One region of the Variimorphobacter sp. HTMS_6 genome, then DNA from elsewhere that is predicted to be linked to it. Evidence: riboswitches for the same ligand, from Rfam matches in the RefSeq annotation. Region 1 holds a riboswitch; each other region holds the start of a gene.

Region 1 (4,583 bases):
CTACTCAACAAACTAAAGGATAAATTAGTACGTGTTATTCAAAATACGGATGAATTGAATTCAACTACAAAATATGAATTATTATCCGTGCTTGATAGCATGCCAAAACATACAAAATTATGCCATGGGGATTTTCTACCTTCCAATATTATAATCAACGAATCCGGTGCTTATATCTTGGATTGGTCCCATGCTACTCAAGGAAATGCAAGTGCCGATGTGGCAACTACTTATCTCAAAATGATGCTCTATTACCCAGAGCTTGCAGATTCATATTTAAAACTTTTCTGTTTTAAGAGCAATACTGCATTACCATATGTTCAAAAATGGATTCCGATTGTGGCAGCACAGCACTTAACTAAGGCAAAAGAACCGGAGAAAGAAATTCTTCGTCAATGGCTGGATGTTCTTGATTATCAGGGTTAATCTAGCATAGTGAAAACGAAATCGTATCAAATAAAACCGGTATATCGTATAGCCATCGATTTGGCATTCGATATACCGGTTATTTTTAAGAGATTAATTATATCTATTTATTCAGTGAATACATCAAGTAGACAATAACACGGTTAAACAGCTTCCGTCCCACTGTGTATGAACAAGCACCCAACAACCCTTCCAAAATCTTGACTGAGATCTTAGATGCTAGCTGTTATGTTATAATCTCTTATATTAACACTACTTATAAAATATCAATATGTTCTCCCGCAAGTGCCTTATTCATACTTCTAATTGCACAAAACTTACCACACATAGAACAGGTATCCTCATGCTCCGGTTTTCTTTCCTCACGAATTCTTTTTGCTGTATCTGGATCAATTGCACATTCCCACTGTGTCTCCCAGTCAAACTCTCTTCTTGCATCCGCCATACGATCATCGATATCTCTGGCGCCTTTTACACCCTTTGCGATATCAGCCGCATGTGCTGCTATTTTGGAGGCAATAATACCCTGCTTCACATCCTCAAGATTTGGTAATGCCAGATGTTCAGCCGGTGTGACATAACATAAGAATGCTGCTCCGGCAGAGGCTGCAATTGCACCTCCAATCGCTGATGTAATATGATCATATCCTGGTGCAATATCTGTTACCAATGGTCCTAATACATAAAAGGGAGCACCGTTGCATATGGTTTGCTGGATCTTCATATTTGCTTCAATCTGGTCCAGAGGCATATGTCCGGGTCCCTCAACCATAACCTGTACATCCTTTTCCCAGGCTCTTTTTGTTAATTCTCCGAGTCTAACGAGCTCTTCAATCTGACATACATCTGAAGCATCTGCAAGACATCCGGGTCTGCATGCATCTCCCAGTGATATTGTGACATCGTATTCGCGACAAATATCCAGTATCTCATCATAATATTCATAAAACGGATTCTCTTCTCCTGTCATGCTCATCCAGGCAAATACCAGAGAACCTCCACGAGATACTATGTTCATTTTTCTCTTATGGTTCTTAATCTGATCAATCGTTTTACGTGTGATACCGCAGTGCAGGGTTACAAAATCCACACCATCTTCTGCGTGAAGGCGAACCACATCAATAAAATCCTTTGCTGTTAATGTAGATAGATCTCTTTGGTAATGAATTACGGAGTCATAGACCGGTACCGTTCCAATCATTGCCGGACATTCAGAGGTAAGCTTTCTTCTAAATGGAATTGTATTCCCATGTGAGGATAAATCCATTATGGCATGCGCCCCCATATTAACCGCTTCCATTACTTTCTTCATCTCCAGATCGTAATCCTTACAGTCCTTTGACACACCCAGATTAACATTTATCTTTGTTTTCAGCATGGAGCCTACCCCTTCCGGCTCAATGCATTTGTGGTTTTTATTCGCACAGATTGCTACTTTACCTGCTCCAACCAGGGGAAGCAGCTCTTCTGTCGTCATCTGCTCCTTTTGCGCCACCTTTTTCAATTCCTCCGTTACAATCCCTTTTCTTGCAGCTTCCATCTGTGTTGCATAGTTTTTCATGATCTAATATCCTCCAATTTTTTATTTTCATGATTTGGTGAAAGTCAATGAATAAAACAATATTTCAGATACATTTCTTTGCCCGCATAGATAGAAAATTGATTAACACTTTGAATAAGAATGTATGTAATGATGACATGTAAGCATAAAAAAATACACGTACACCAAGGAAAGTATACATGCATAGTCAGCTAAATATATCTCTACGTTGGCATTATCCAAATCAGATTATGGGTCTAAGCGATACAGCTTACTCTCAGCCTGCTTAATGCAAGCTCCCCTTTTTATATTCTATATCATACCAGTATTACCTAAATGAGTCAACAAGTAAAAACAAACCTGACCCTATGTTGTCAGGTTATGGATGATATACTATTATAAGATATAATAACTCGCTATGAAACACAAAACGGAGGGAAAAATGATAACAAACACATTACTCATCAAATTAAATGAAAATGAAGAGATAGAAAAAACAAAATCGGCCCTATTAAGCATGAAAGGAAAAATCACAGTCCTGAAGTACCTACAAGTAGAGACAGATATTCGGAGAGGAACATCCTCTTATGATATTCTATTAATCACTAAATTCAATACAATGAAGGACATGGAATCTTATTTGTCTAATCCCGTTCATCTAGAAGTTTCAAAATATATTGCAACAGTAATGGTATCCGGTGCCTCTGTATGCTATGAAGATTAATTTTTTCACTAATTAGCCATATTACAAATATCGTCATGTACTAATTGCATTATCTGATTTATAATTATATTCAGATTCATTTTTGATAAAATTTAGGGGAATAATAACTCTATTATCATTAATGCAAATCTTAATAGTGTATAATGATTTTATATTTAATATGGAGGTACCACTATGTCCTATGTTGTTGATTTTAAAAATGTATCCACTGTTGGCCTTGAATCTTCTCCCGTAGTTGATGCTCTGGCTGGTTTGCGTGCGAATGAGGCACGTTATTATATGAATAAATACAAGCATGAATTTACAGTAGTACCGGCTAGTGAGAGCCAGGATACTATCGATTATGTAAACCACATTCTAAAAACGGAACGTAATATTGAATTTGCTGCAAAGCCACTCGAAACATCAAGTTTTCAAGTAGAAAATCTTAAAATGGCGTATGTCTTTTATGAAGATGGTCTGGCCGTAAATGTAATGTATACAATTGATGATTCAAAGAAAAGAGCGGTTGGTTTTAAGCTTTCGGAAGGAATGGAAATACCGAAGGAATTAGAGGAAAAGTTTAAATTTGCAAGACAAAAATCTAAACTTGCCGGAACCATCCGCGGGTCTTTCTTTGTAATTAAAGGGGAGTATTAATACTCCTCTTAGGTAATATATTTATTAATGCCTCATCAGACTATAACAGATATCTGCCATCTTTTCATCACTTTCTTTAAGTCCGTCCTTTACCCACTCGATCAGAACTTTATATAGCCCACCGGCAGCAAACTCGATTAGGTACCGCCCTCTATCTTGGTATTCTCCGGTGTCACATACAATATTTCTTGATAGGGAATGGAAAAACTCAATGCATCTCTCTAAGATCAGATGACTTAAGTTTGATCTTATTAAGTTTGTGACCAATCTTTCCTGCTTTCTAAAATATGCAAAAAACATACGTATACTATCCTTATCATAATCATGTATATTTTTTATTACCGCATTGGAATAATCCTCAAACAGCTCATCCAGATAATTATTGATGACATCTTCTAATATAGCATAATGCCTATAAAACGACATGCGGGATACTCCTGCCTTTTTAGTAACCTCAGTAATTGTAATCTCCTTGAAATCCTTCTTTTCCATAAGTATCATCAGTGCTATAAAGATACTTTCCTTTACTATCGTACTTTGCACATTTTTTTTCTTAATCATATACATTTTCTCCGTTTTTGTAACACTTGATTATTGTTCTATTGATAAATCTATTTAGATACATTATACTGTGCTCTATTCCATGTTACAAGTGTAACAATTAAATTAAAAATAACTTTTTGGAGGAATGTATGAAAGTATTATATTATACTGCAACCGGTAACTGCTTATATGTGGCAAAACGTTTTGGTGGAGAGACTTACTCTATTCCGGCACTGTTAAAAAATGAGGATTTTACTATTGAAGACGATATCATTGGGATCGTATTTCCGGTGTACAATATCAGTGTACCGAAGCTTGTGGAAGAATTTTTAGATAAAGTGAAACTGAAAGGCAAATATATATTTGCTATAGCAACCTACGGAATGGTTGCCGGAGGCGTAACAAGACATCTCCTAGAAATCGGGAAAAGGAATAATATTCATTTCTCCTATATTAATGAGCTCATAATGGTTGATAACTTTCTACCTGGCTTTGAGATGAAAAATCAGGTCGATGGGCTCGGGAAGAAAAATGTTGAGGGGAATATTGATCAAATTATTCAGGATGTAAGAAAGAAGCGCTTATACCTGAAAAAACACTCAATCCTTGTGGTTCCCCTCAGACATATGTTTTCTAAATTGAATCATGATAATTTTGAGAAGGATTTTTACACGGAGGACAGCTGTAATGGCTGCAAGACCTGTGAAAAAG
Region 2 (4,583 bases), 1.9 Mb from region 1:
CCTTCTGCGCCATCTCCTCCAGATACGGTTCTGCAGCCGGGGATAGTAGGGCTGCAAAATCTTCCGGTGTAATATCCGTGGCGTTTAACGCTCTTTTGACATCGTCCTCCGTAAATTTTTGTTCGTTGTACTGATCCATATCATGTAGTACTTTATCCATCACATTGGAATCCTCTAACACTTCCATACCCGGTAGATACTCCATATGATTGATGCGTTCTTTTTTTAAATCCTTGATAACTGTTTCACTTAATATACTTTCATTCATTTCCTTGGGCATAGTTTTACCTCTTTTCTGCTTTCCGCGTTATTGCAAAAATCCGGTTAAGGGCGAGGATGCACTCGCCTTGTCAATTACGCGCCCAAGTCCGGACAAATAAGCACCTCTGCCCGCTTCGATTGCTTTACCAAAGGCTTCTGCCATAAGAGGAATATTACCGGCGGACGCGATTGCGGTATTCGCCATGACTGCTGCCGCACCCATCTCCATCACCTCACATGCCTGAGATGGTCTACCGATTCCTGCATCCACAATAATTGGCAGGTCAATTTCTTCAATCAGTATTCGAATAAATTCCTTGGTTGCCAGTCCTTTGTTGGAGCCGATTGGAGCCGCTAGAGGCATAACAGCTGCTGCTCCTGCATTGACCAGATCACGTGCTACCGTAAGATCTGGATACATATAAGGCATAACGATAAAGCCTTCCTTTGCAAGAATTTCCGTTGCCTTTATCGTTTCATAATTATCCGGTAGCAAGTATCTGGAATCCTTAATCACTTCAATTTTAACAAAATCCCCACAACCAACCGCTCTTGCAAGCCGCGCAATACGAACGGCTTCTTCGGCATTTCTCGCTCCGGAGGTATTGGGAAGTAAGGTTACTTCCTTTGGTATGTAATCAAGTATATTCTCTCCTGCTTCTGTATTTGCTCTTCTAAGTGCAAGCGTGATAATCTGCGCTCCTGCATATTTTACACAGGCCTCGATCAGATCTAAATTGTATTTTCCTGATCCGAGTATGAATCTTGATGTAAATTCATGCCCTCCGATCACTAATTTGTCATCGTTCATTAAAACTACCTCTTTTCTATCATTTCTATCATTTCTATCTTTTCTATCTTTTCTATATGATTTTCAAATCATTGTTCTCACGACTCGAATTTTTCTAATCAATATTTTTCTTACAAATTTTCTTCGAAGAATTTCCCTATAGACTCTTAATTAAATTTTTCTGTTACCCTAGGTTTTCTTATGAATCTATGCAATACTAAGCTTCTTGCAATTCCTTCCCTCTTGCAAATCCCGCATTATTAACATTCGTTATAACTACCTATCCATAAGGAATGCACAAGGAAATCCTACTCTTCTTCACCCAGTATCAACTGAATCACTTTATTGGCTTCATGTCCTGCGCAGATACTTACCCTGGGCGCCATTAGCCCCATTCCGGACTCTGAATCTGAGATCTGATCTCCGCATAGATATAGGTTTTGAAAAACTCTTCTGGTAATGATGGCATTGGAATCCCCATAGCCAGCCATTCCGGAGCCGGATACGATTTTTTTATCAGAGAAGTTTTCCAGTAATCCGTTCACCAGCATCGCCTTCTGATCTGACTTATCAAATGCCTCACATATGATAGGATCCTCCACAAACAGCTCATCTATATTCTCATTCGTTACTTTTATATTATCTGTTATAATCTTCATAAACGGATTAATTTCCTTCAGTTTTTCTGCCAGACACTCTGTTTTTGGTCTTCCAATATGTGAGATATAGTATTCCTGTCGATTCAAATTACTGATGTCCACATAATCAAAATCAATTAAGTGCAGGGATCCGACACAGGTTCTGGCAAGCATAACCGCGATATGTGATCCCAATCCACCTAGGCCTGCTACCGCTACTCTGGCATCCTCTAATTTTTCATAGACCTCTTTGCCAAACCGTAAGTCACATATCTTTCTGTACTCTTCTTTTGTCACGTCTAATCAACCTCCACCCACAAAATTAACGACCTCCAAGGTATCTGCCTCGGTCAGAATACATTCGTTATAGGTGGCTTTTGGTATGATTTCTCCATTCCGTTCTACTGCAATTCTTGATATCACATATCCCTTACTCTCCAAGTACTGATATAGTGACATACTTTTCTCAAGCGTTTCCTTCGCTCCATTCACTAACATTTGCATATGCTCCTTTCATAATGACTAACGAATAAATGAGCGTTTATCCGCCCATATATTATTACGAATTTGCAAATACAACCCTTCGTTCTACAAATTCACCTCCATTATTAACTGCGCCGGTTGTATTTAAGTACCCAAATTAAGCTATTGCAAATTAATAATTTGAAGGAATAATGTTATATTGCCTTAACACGCTGTCTTCCTACCTTTGTGTGGTGTAAATAACATTATTCCTTAATAAAATTATTAATCTATACCAGTTTCCTTTGCTACATTCTACCGGCGCCTACGCCGGATACCCGACGCTTTTAATGCAATGCTCATGAATTTTGCTGCATCAATTTTATATAGCGACAGAAGTGGTGCCCCCAGTTTGCCGCTGTACAATTATTTACGATAAAAAAAGACGAATATACCAAGGTGATGGTATATTCGTCTAGTATGATTCAAGCTAGAATTCAATATATCCCTACGTTGGCATTATCCAAATCAGGTTACGGGTCTAGACGCTACAGTCTACTCTCAGCCCTCTAAAAAGAGCTCCCCTTTTTCGTTCTTATTCAATATGTGTTAATTATAACTGATATTTTTATTAATTCAAGAGTTTAATTAATTTTTATTAATAACTTTATATTTTATGTTTATGTCTTTGTGATTATTTTAAGATTATAGTTTGTTATGTATTGTGTTATATTCTGTTTTGTCTGACATTTCACTTTCAATTTTCAGGAATTCTTCGTATCTTGATTTATATTCTCCTTCAAAACCTCCGCTTTATACTACAAATCTGTCAACTAATTCCTGCAGCTCTCTTGCTCCGATTGCATTTTCGTTAGATAATTCTGTCTCTGTAATCGTCTTTTCAACCACGTCAGAAGTCTTTTCAGCAATATCCTGTACGCCCTTTGAACCTTCAGAAACAGTGATTGCTACCTCATTCATCGCTTTTGATATATTCGATACTGAGGTATCCAGTATATCTGCCGCTTCCTCGAATTCAACCATAAGTTGTTTTACATAAACTGCATCATCATTATATTGTTCACCGATCTTAGACAATTTTTCATAATCCTTTAATACGCTTTGATCTATGAACTCTAATAATGCTTCAGAATTCTTTCTCATCATTTCTACAGAACTATAAACATTTTTCACAATCTCTTGGATACCGGTAGCGGTACTTGAAGATTGATCCGCTAGTTTACGAATTTCACTTGCAACTACATTAAAGCCTTTTCCTGCTTCACCTGCTCTCGCTGCCTCAATTGCTGCATTTAACGCAAGAAGGTTGGTCTGATTGGTAATTGCGAGAATGGTATCCGCTAATACACCAATTTGAGCGATTTTGTCAGATTCCTTAATTGCTTCCTCCATCTTATCCTTTACTTCTTCATAGAGGTTTTTCGCATTCTCGGTTGATTCCAGTGCGTCTTTTTTAATGGAGGATGCCCTATCTGAAATCTGGTAAGATACCTTTGATCCGTCCTTTGCTTTACTAGCAATATCACTTACGTGACTACTAATCTCAACTGTAGTAGCGGTAATCTCTTCTGTTGATGCGGCTGTTTCTTCCATTCCTGCGGATAATTCTTCTGTAGTTGCGGAATTATCATGTGCGTTCTCTTGAATTAATATCGAGAGTTTTTCAATTTCTTCCGCATTGGTCAAAACGGCACCGGAAACGCTTTTAAGCTTTTCCACCATCTCTCGTAAAACTGCTCTGGTTTGAAATAATGCTTTCGCAATCGTTCCTGTTTCATCTTTATTTTTTTCAAGATATCGGAACGATTCGTCTCTTACCAGATTCAGATTTGCTGTTCTATTAATTAATTCTGTTAGTTTAATGATTGGGTTTGCAATTCTAAATGAAATAAAAATACCGTATAATAAAGCTAAAATTGCAATAAATACTCCAATAAAAATAATACTTACTGTTACATCATTTACCGGTTTCATAATTTCACCCATATCACCTGATACAACTAAAGTCCAATGAGTTTCCGGTATCACCGAATAAGATGCTATTTTATGATCACCATTAAACATATAATCAACAACTTCTGCCTTGACCGTCTTGCCTGCCATCACCTGAGCAACTACATTTTTAATCTGTTCATTTTCAACCGGCTTTCCAATTTTATCAACTGTCGGATGATACAGCATAATACCCTTTTCATCTACAAGATAGGCATAGCTGGATTTTGTATTTAATAATTTTACACCCTTTAAATATTTTGTCAAACTGTCTGCACGTACGGCTGAAGCCACAAATCCAATAAGCTTGCCATCCACTTTCACTGGATAAGTGAATGCGATAATATAAGCACCGGTGGATTTTGATTTTAAAGTCTCACTGATCACAGGCTCACCGGTGGATAATGTTTTCGTTGCAT
Region 3 (4,583 bases), 790 kb from region 1:
GAATGGATCAGTCATATGGAATAACAGATTTCATGGGGTGTGAACAGAAGATAGCAGTGAAATCAACATAAAAATGAGAAAAAATGAGATATCGCGAGATATTAAGAGTATGAGAGAGAAATTACTAAATTTGCTATGATATTTTAATGGAAATGAAGTTGCATTATAAAAGCAAATTTACTAATATAATAATCAAAGTTAGCACTCGACCACATGGAGTGCTAATAATTCTTAAGCTAAGGGTAATGTGAGATTCACGATTAATGCACACCGTGGAATTCTATCACGTAACAAATACGGATTACTATCCGAGTTTGTGGTTCCCTTGAAAAATTTAGTAATAATTAATTAAGGAGGAATTTTAACATGAAACTTGTACCTTTAGGAGATAAGGTAGTATTGAAGCAATTAGTTGCTGAAGAGACAACAAAGTCAGGCATTGTGTTACCCGGCCAAGCAAAAGAAAAACCTCAGCAGGCAGAAGTTATCGCTGTTGGTCCTGGCGGAATCGTTGATGGAAAAGAAGTTGTGATGCAGGTTAAAGTTGGCGACAAGGTTATTTACTCCAAATATGCGGGAACTGAAGTGAAATTGGAGGATGAAGAGTTCATCGTCGTTAAGCAGAATGATATCGTTGCAGTTGTAGAAGAATAGAATGGAGGAAACACAACATGGCTAAAGAAATTAAATATGGCGCAGAAGCCAGAGCAGCGCTTGAAATCGGCGCGAATAAATTAGCAAATACCGTTAAAGTAACCCTTGGACCTAAGGGAAGAAATGTAGTTCTTGATAAATCTTTCGGTGCACCTTTGATTACGAATGATGGTGTTACAATTGCAAAGGAAATTGAGTTGGATGATCCTTTTGAGAATATGGGTGCTCAGTTAGTGAAAGAAGTTGCTACCAAGACAAATGATGTAGCAGGTGATGGTACAACTACAGCAACTGTTCTTGCACAGGCTATGATTACCGAGGGTATGAAGAACTTAGCAGCAGGCGCTAACCCTATTATCCTTAGAAAGGGTATGAAGAAAGCAACTGATGTTGCTGTAGAAGCAATTTTAACAATGAGCTCTTCCTTAAAGGGTAAGGAGCAGATTGCAAGAGTTGCAGCAATCTCTGCAGGTGATGATGAAGTTGGTCAGTTAGTTGCTGATGCGATGGAAAAAGTATCAAATGATGGTGTTATCACAATCGAAGAATCTAAAACCATGAAGACTGAGCTTGATCTTGTGGAAGGTATGCAGTTTGATCGTGGATATCTTTCCGCTTATATGTGTACCGATATGGATAAAATGGAAGCAACCCTTGAGAATCCATATATCTTAATCACGGATAAGAAGATCTCAAACATTCAGGAAATCCTTCCTGTACTAGAGCAGATTGTTCAGACTGGTTCAAGATTATTAATAATCGCTGAAGATGTCGAGGGTGAAGCTCTTACAACTTTAGTTCTTAATAAATTAAGAGGTACATTCGTTGCTGTTGCAGTAAAAGCTCCTGGCTATGGTGACAGAAGAAAAGCGATGCTTCAGGATATCGCTATCTTAACTGGCGGTACAGTTATTTCTGATGAATTAGGTCTTGACTTAAAAGAAGCTACTATAGAGCAGCTTGGTCGTGCAAAATCAGTTAAGGTTCAGAAGGAAAACACCATTATTGTTGATGGTGAAGGTGATAAAGCTGATATCACTACAAGAATTGGCCAGATCAAAGCTCAGATTGAAGAAACTACCTCTGAATTTGATAAAGAGAAATTACAGGAGAGACTTGCTAAGCTTGCTGGTGGTGTAGCAGTAATCAGAGTTGGTGCTGCAACAGAAACTGAAATGAAAGAAAACAAGCTTCGTATGGAAGATGCTCTTGCAGCTACCAGAGCGGCAGTGGAAGAAGGTATCGTTGCAGGCGGTGGTTCCGCATATATCCACGCATCTAAGGAAGTTTCTAAATTAGCTGCAAAATTAGACGGTGACGAGAAAACTGGTGCAAATATTATTCTTAAAGCACTTGATGCTCCTTTATACAGCATCGTATACAATGCAGGCTTAGAAGGTTCTGTAGTAATCAGTAAGGTAAAGGCTAGCAAACAGGGCGTTGGCTTCAATGCTTTAACTGAGAAATATGTTGATATGGTAGAAGCAGGTATTCTGGATCCTACTAAGGTTACAAGAAGCGCGCTTCAGAACGCAACTAGTGTTGCATCCACTTTATTAACAACAGAATCCGTTGTTGCAAATATCAAGAAGGATGAGCCGGCAATGCCTGCAGGCGCACCTGGAATGGGTATGATGTAATAAAATCATTATTTTAAATCAATTAATTAAGAGGGTAGGCAAATGATTTTTGTCTGCCCTCTCATTTTCTTCGGATACTCCTATTGACATCCTTTGGTTTATCCGTTATGATAGCTGAGACAAAATAAAATGATATATTTTGCTAGGGGAGCCCAGGCTGAGAGGTATGTTGTACTACATACTGACCCTTACTACTTGATCCGGATAATACCGGCGGAAGGAAGCATTTCAAGTGGCCCCCTCCGAAGCAATCATAAGGAGGTTTTTTTATGTTTCAAGATATTTTGAATTTTTTAACAACGAAAGAAGGTTCCGGCGCAGAAACCTATTACACACCTACACTAGCGGGTAATATAGCACTCTTTGTTGTTGTGGCTATCTTATTTATCGCGATGGCTGCGTTTTCAAACAGTAAGTCAAAAATTAGAGTTCAGCAGCTAGCATTTTCTGCAATGGCGGTAACATTAGCCGTGGTTACTTCGTTCATCACCTTTGCGAAACTGCCATTTGGTGGATCTATCACATTATTCAGTATGCTGTTTATTGCTTTGATTGGCTATCTATATGGTACCAAGGCCGGAGTACTTACCGGTATCGCTTATGGTTTTATTAATCTGATTTTAGGTCCTACCATTCTGCATCCGGTACAAATGTTATTAGACTACCCGATCGCATTCGGTTGCTTAGGTTTGAGTGGAGTATTTTCAAAATCAAAGAATGGATTAATTAAAGGATATGTACTAGGCGTATTCGGTAGATATATCAGCCATGTAATCTCCGGATTTGTGTTCTTTAGTATGTACACTCCAAAGGGTATGAATCCAATTATCTATTCCTTAGGATATAATGCAACTTATATCGTACCGGAAGCAATCGCAACGATAATAATATTATTGATTCCACCTGTTCGACAGGCATTTATTCAGGTAAAAGGAATGGCAACTCAGACACAAATTACATTATTTTAATAAAAGACCAACATTAAATCGCTTTCAAGGGATTTTGTGTTGGTCCTTTTTGAATGAAATATGTTATGGGTCATTATAGTTCTGTCACCGTAAGGGTTCTCCTTTCCGTACGGTATACATCATATACGGTATACATACATGAAAATCACAGTTCAGCCATTCGGGTAACTGCAACATAGATGCCGGATAATTTGTACCAGGTGGGGAAGTCTACGATTCCGTTGGCAGGCAAATCAAAGATTTGTTGAAAGGCTTTAACGGATTCAGCGGTTTGGTTATTGAATTGACCGTTTACTGCAACTGTAGGTATTGCAGGATACTTTTCTGAAATTTTATTAAGTTGTTCCTGGATGGTTCTCACATTAGCACCAGAGGAACCTATGGTTAGGTTTGAACCCGGCCAGGAGGAGGGAACCCCTGACACTTCGGTGGCCGTATTGATATAAATGGAGTTTCCATAAAAATGTCGCAGAATTTCAATTGCAGATTGCCCCTGATCGCCCAATTGCTTGGATCCCCACTGTGTCATCCAGTTCGGGCATTGCACTCTGTTTCCATCACAGTACTGTGTCAAAATGGGTTGCTTAACATTGGGTCTGGATAAATAATTATTAAATATACTGTCTACGATTAATCCTATGTTATCGTAGATGTTTCTACCGGGAATCCATTTATGATCAAATGCGGTGGAAGAGGTGATAGTAAAATTAAATCCCTGATTTCGGTACCATTCTGTAAATACACGATTGAGTGTAAAGGATAAGATAGCAAGGACATTGGCGGTTATGGTGGATTCCGGCCAGGTGGAATAGATTTCGCTGGAGGCTACATTTTTAATATAATCTCTAAAGCGAACATAATGATCTCTAGCGGATCGGTCGGTTGGAGGACCATCGTGTACAATAACGAATTCGGGGACTACTACTCTGTTAAGGACAATTTCACCTGATTCTCCGGTTGGTTTTATCTCAGCCTCCGCTATTTTGGGTGGGTAATCACCGAATAAGGTATGAGGTGGAACTACATAGAGATCGGGCTGTGCTTGCGGTTCTTCGGGTCGCAGAGTTGCATCCTGTAACGCGGTTACATTTGGCATTACCTCAGCATTTTGCACTACTACTGGTTCAAAACCGGATGCGGACATATTAATTCGGTAATTAGCGTATGGTTGTTGATCCGAGGGTTGTTGGCTAAATTCCAGGGGAGGTGCAGGAACCTCAATAATCTCGGTTAGGCCCGAGGAGTTGGTTCTAACCTCTGCGATTTGTTGCTCTGGTGTTCCTGTGGTTGATATTGTAACTGTAGCATTTTCAATCGGAAC
Region 4 (4,583 bases), 1.1 Mb from region 1:
CCCTGACTTTGCGCTAGTATTGCTTGCTCCACAGTTCTTGCCGATACGCCAAGGATCTTATCTGGTCCGAGCAAGGAACGAACATCCTTGGCATTCATATCGCTTTGTCCAACATGAACACCATCCGCATCAATCGCCAAAGCCACTTCAATATTGTCATTGATGACAAAAGGAACCTGATAGCGATCAGTAATCTCTTTTATCTTAATTCCCTCATTCACAAAGTGATCAAAGTCTAGATCTTTTTCTCTTAATTGTACAAAAGTAGCGCCAGCTTTTACACTTTGTTCTACCTGATCTTTCAACTTATTATTTCCAAGCCAGGTACGATCAGTAACTAAATAAAGCAACATTGTACTCTTATCTAATTTCAACTTTTCCACCATCCTTTAATATCTCTGCATTCATTTTACTCATCATATCAATGATGTACATACGATAGGAATTTGTTCCGCCATCAACCTCAGTTACCTTCTGGTATGCAAGTTCTCCGCTTAGTCCCATTGCGGTTACGGCAGCTGCAGTTGCCTCTAAGATATTATCCGAGTTTGCTCCGATGTAACTTCCGATTACAGCAGTTAACATACAACCGGTACCGGTTACACGGCTCATCATACGGTTTCCGTTGTAAACCACATATGCTTTTTCACTATCAGCCACAATATCTGTAACACCGGTAATCGCTATCACTGATCCGGTTGATCCTGCAAGTGCCTTTGCAAAGTTGATTACACTGTCTAGATTATCGGTGGTCACAGCATCTGCTGCCGCTGCATCTACGCCCTGAGTATTAGCACTTCCGGTGGCAAGGAATTTTATTTCTGAAATATTACCACGAATCACTGAGAATTTTACTTCTTTCAAAAGTGTTAGCGCAGTTTCATTTCTTAGAGTGGAGGCACCGGCTCCAACCGGATCAAGCACAACCGGATGACCCAGTTCATTTGCTCTTTTACCTGCTGCAATCATCGAAGCGATGGTTCTCTCATTCAGTGTACCAATATTAATTACTAACGAAGAGCAGATGGAAGTGATTTCGCTTACTTCTGCGATATCGTCCGCCATGATTGGAGAACCTCCGCTTGCTAAGATTATGTTCGCACAATCATTTACCGTTACGTAATTTGTAATGGAATGCACCAGTGGAGTTTTTGAAAATACATTATCTAATACTGAAGAAAACATAGTTTTACCTGCCTTTTTTTAATTTTGTTAAGATAAATATAACTAAATTGATCACCATACTTAGTACAAAAACAATTACAATAACCGGTATCGTACTTCCGATCTCTAGTTCCTTATCAATAAACACTCGGTAAACTACAAAACCAATCACCCATAAAATAGCATTGATTATGCTTTGAGCCTTTGTATTTGTACGTCTGCGTAAGATGAAATAATCCGTAATTAATATTGTCGCCATCGGTACAAAGAAGGATCCAATTAGATATAAAAAGTTTTGATACTGTTCAATCGGCGTAAACATAGCAATCACTGTTCCTAATAGACATACTCCAATACCTATCATCTTTTTATTCCACTTTGAGTATATATTGTGAACACTCTCTGCTGCAGAATACACATCAAGATAACTTGTTGTAACGGTAGAAAGTAGTATGATTAACATCGCAGCAACACCGAGTCCTGCACTCTTAAGTATCTGCACCACATCAGAATTTCCCGCATAGAATGCTGCTCCTAAACCGATAGCATACATAAATGAACTTCCGATAAAATAACTTACCGTACTAATCAGCGTAAATCGAACCGGATTGTCCGTATTCTTCGTATAGTCTGATATCAAAGGAAGCCATGAGATTGGCATAGCAATCGATAACTCCAGTGCAAGACCAAAACTCATTATTTCACTACTCTTCACAGGTGCGCCACCATGGAATACGGTAAACCCAAGAACCACCGTTAAAATTAACAGAGCAGCAACTGCTATATTATTGATTTTACCGATGTTTTTTAAATCAACAATAATCCAAATCACATTCAGTGCTCCAATTAACAAGCACCACACAAGATTGTTTGATATATTCAACGGTCCATTTACTACCGTTCCAAAAGCATTGGCACCGCTGATAATCATCACGGCAGTCCATCCAACCAATTGTAGCACATTGATGACCGAGAAAAACACTGACCCGCGTCTACCAAAAGATATTCCCACGCTTTCCATGGCAGTCATTTTACTCTTTGCACCAATTAATCCAGCAAAATAAAATAGAACACATCCGATTAAATGTCCCAATATAATTGCCAACATACCTTTGCCGAATCCAAGCGGCGCCAAAAAGGTACCCGTGATAATCTCTGCAATCGAGATTGCCGCTCCGAACCACAACAATGATCCGCTTAAAAATGATAACTTATTTTCCTTCATGCCAATCCTCCAAGTTTTATTCTACTCATTATCTATGAGTTTCTCTTTACTCAACCTGCCCGTTTATGCTAATCGTACTTCATGCAATTGTAAGTTCCCATTGTTCTCTTTTCAAAACATTACAAAAATGGGATATGCTTACATAAAGCATATCCCACTTACAATCAAAAGTGTACATCCCTACGTTGGCATTATCCAAATCAGGTTTAAGGGTCGAATCTTTTGATTCCTCTCAGCCTGCGCACACAAGCTCCCCCGTATTTACAGATTGTAGTATATATTCTTTCATATCACTTGTCAACTGAAACAAGAAAGGACTGTTATCGACATGTATAATAATGGGTCACATCCATTATATAATTCGTTCGATAACAGTCTTTATTATATTAATAACAACTTATTATTTTATACTTTCCGCAAGGGATTTCTCAAACAACCTCTCTATTACCTTATATCCTTCTGTAACAACATGGCCGGTTAATGCCGCTTCTGCTTCATTATAATGCCAATCGTTATTCTGTTCAGAGGTGCTGTCATAAAGCAAGTATGGAACGGGATCACTGGTATGAGTTCTGCAACAGATTGGTGTCGGATGATCCGGCATAACAAGCATTCTGTATTCTGCTCCAGCTTTCTTCATCTCATCCATCACAATTTTGATTACTCTTTGATCCAGATATTCAATTGCCTGGATTTTATTCTTAATACTACCCTGATGTCCCATCTCATCCGGTGCCTCTACATGAATGTATACAAAATCATAATTCTCCTTTGTAAGCACATCCACAGCAGCCATTGCTTTCCCTTCATAATTCGTATGAAGCGTACCATTCGCTCCGGGAACCTCAATTACCTTCATATTAGCGCCAACTGCAATTCCCTTCAGCAAATCTACAGCAGAAATCATAGCACCTTTTACATGATTCTTCTCTTCAAAGGAAGATAAAGCAGGTCTTGTACCTGCTCCCCAGAACCAGATAGAGTTTGCTTTATTCAGACCCTTTGCTTTTCTCTCTTCATTTAACGGATGATGATTCAAGATATCATAGCTCTTTTTCATCATCTCTTTTAATACAACATCCTTTGGTAAATACTCACCGATTACTCTTTCTAGAATATCATGAGGCTGTGCCAAATCTACGACTTCACCCTTATCCCAGATAGTTAGATGTCGGTAGCTAGTGCCAACATAGAATTTATAGATATCGGTCTCCAATTCCTTGCGAACTGCTTCAATCAGCACCGCTGCATCCTCTGTTGAGATTTCACTGGAACTGTGATCGATGATTGTTAATTCTTCATACGGTTTATCTTCTTCCGTGAGTGTTACGATATTACAACGAAGTGCAATATCAGTAGCCTTCATATCTACTCCAATGCTTAACGCTTCCAGTGGAGAACGTCCAGAATAATAGACTTTAGGATTATATCCGAGGACAGCTAGATTAGCCGTGTCGCTACCGGGCTTCATTCCCTCCGGAATTGTATGTGCAAGTCCTAATTCGGACTTCTTTGCCAGCAGGTCCATCTGAGGTGTATCAGCTGCCATCAAAGGTGTCTTATTACTAAGTTCAGCCAACGGTTCGTCAGCCATACCGTCACCAAGAACGACGATGTATTTCATGTAATCAGGTCCTTTCTCTTTTAAGTATATAGCACAAGGACTTATCGAAATAAGCCCTCCTGTAACATTTAAAATCTTACTCTTATTTTATTCAAAACACCATCTAAACTTTCGATTTTGTTCTTTAATTCTTGTTCTTCTAAGCTTGAAGTAAGGAATGCATATTCTCCTGTTACGCCTTCAGCTGTTACCACTTCAACCTCACCGAATAGCTTTCTTACTTTCTCTTTTACCGCTTCCCCTTCTCCACTAACTCGAATAAAGAAGCGATTCTTAACCTGATTTACATCAGTAAGCTCTAATTTCTTGCTGCTCCAAATAGTCCAGATATTCGTTCCAAGATGCTTTGCTGCATCTACGATATCAGCAACAACAGCGCTTGCTGTCGGAAGTTTACCCGCACCGCTACCATAGAACATAACTTCTCCTATAACATTACCTTTTACATAGATTCCATTAAATACATCATTCACACTATATAACGGATGGCCTGAATTAATCATGACCGGTGCAACCATCGCATAAACATGATCATTCTCACGAATACTGGAAGCAAATAATTTAATTTTT

Evidence for each region. A riboswitch is a leader RNA that binds a small molecule or an ion and turns the genes downstream of it on or off. The one in region 1 is predicted to bind thiamine pyrophosphate.
Region 2: it holds a riboswitch for thiamine pyrophosphate, as region 1 does, so the genes downstream of both, thiS (sulfur carrier protein ThiS) here and thiC (phosphomethylpyrimidine synthase ThiC) in region 1, are expected to answer to the same signal.
Region 3: it holds a riboswitch for thiamine pyrophosphate, as region 1 does, so the genes downstream of both, thiT (energy-coupled thiamine transporter ThiT) here and thiC (phosphomethylpyrimidine synthase ThiC) in region 1, are expected to answer to the same signal.
Region 4: it holds a riboswitch for thiamine pyrophosphate, as region 1 does, so the genes downstream of both, cytX (putative hydroxymethylpyrimidine transporter CytX) here and thiC (phosphomethylpyrimidine synthase ThiC) in region 1, are expected to answer to the same signal.

What each region holds. Positions count from the first base shown of each region.
Region 1 covers NZ_AP046094.1:2,191,146-2,195,728, forward strand. The annotation lists gene AC6IWN_RS09845 (phosphotransferase family protein) at 1-426, shown strand, start outside; gene thiC (phosphomethylpyrimidine synthase ThiC) at 683-1,987, opposite strand; TPP riboswitch at 2,171-2,279, opposite strand; gene AC6IWN_RS09855 (Dabb family protein) at 2,409-2,690, shown strand; gene AC6IWN_RS09860 (DUF8821 family protein) at 2,865-3,329, shown strand; gene AC6IWN_RS09865 (TetR/AcrR family transcriptional regulator) at 3,354-3,890, opposite strand; gene AC6IWN_RS09870 (EFR1 family ferrodoxin) at 4,022-4,583, shown strand, end outside.
Region 2 covers NZ_AP046094.1:285,542-290,124, reverse strand. The annotation lists gene thiH (2-iminoacetate synthase ThiH) at 1-280, opposite strand, end outside; gene AC6IWN_RS01300 (thiazole synthase) at 308-1,072, opposite strand; gene thiF (sulfur carrier protein ThiS adenylyltransferase ThiF) at 1,360-1,986, opposite strand; gene thiS (sulfur carrier protein ThiS) at 1,993-2,187, opposite strand; TPP riboswitch at 2,640-2,747, opposite strand; gene AC6IWN_RS01285 (methyl-accepting chemotaxis protein) at 2,965-4,583, opposite strand, start outside.
Region 3 covers NZ_AP046094.1:2,983,143-2,987,725, reverse strand. The annotation lists gene AC6IWN_RS13465 (co-chaperone GroES) at 367-654, shown strand; gene groL (chaperonin GroEL) at 672-2,294, shown strand; TPP riboswitch at 2,429-2,533, shown strand; gene thiT (energy-coupled thiamine transporter ThiT) at 2,564-3,262, shown strand; gene AC6IWN_RS13450 (peptidoglycan-binding protein) at 3,408-4,583, opposite strand, start outside.
Region 4 covers NZ_AP046094.1:3,341,134-3,345,716, forward strand. The annotation lists gene thiE (thiamine phosphate synthase) at 1-374, opposite strand, end outside; gene thiM (hydroxyethylthiazole kinase) at 361-1,185, opposite strand; gene cytX (putative hydroxymethylpyrimidine transporter CytX) at 1,190-2,389, opposite strand; TPP riboswitch at 2,549-2,656, opposite strand; gene AC6IWN_RS15165 (cofactor-independent phosphoglycerate mutase) at 2,790-4,013, opposite strand; gene AC6IWN_RS15170 (homoserine dehydrogenase) at 4,082-4,583, opposite strand, start outside.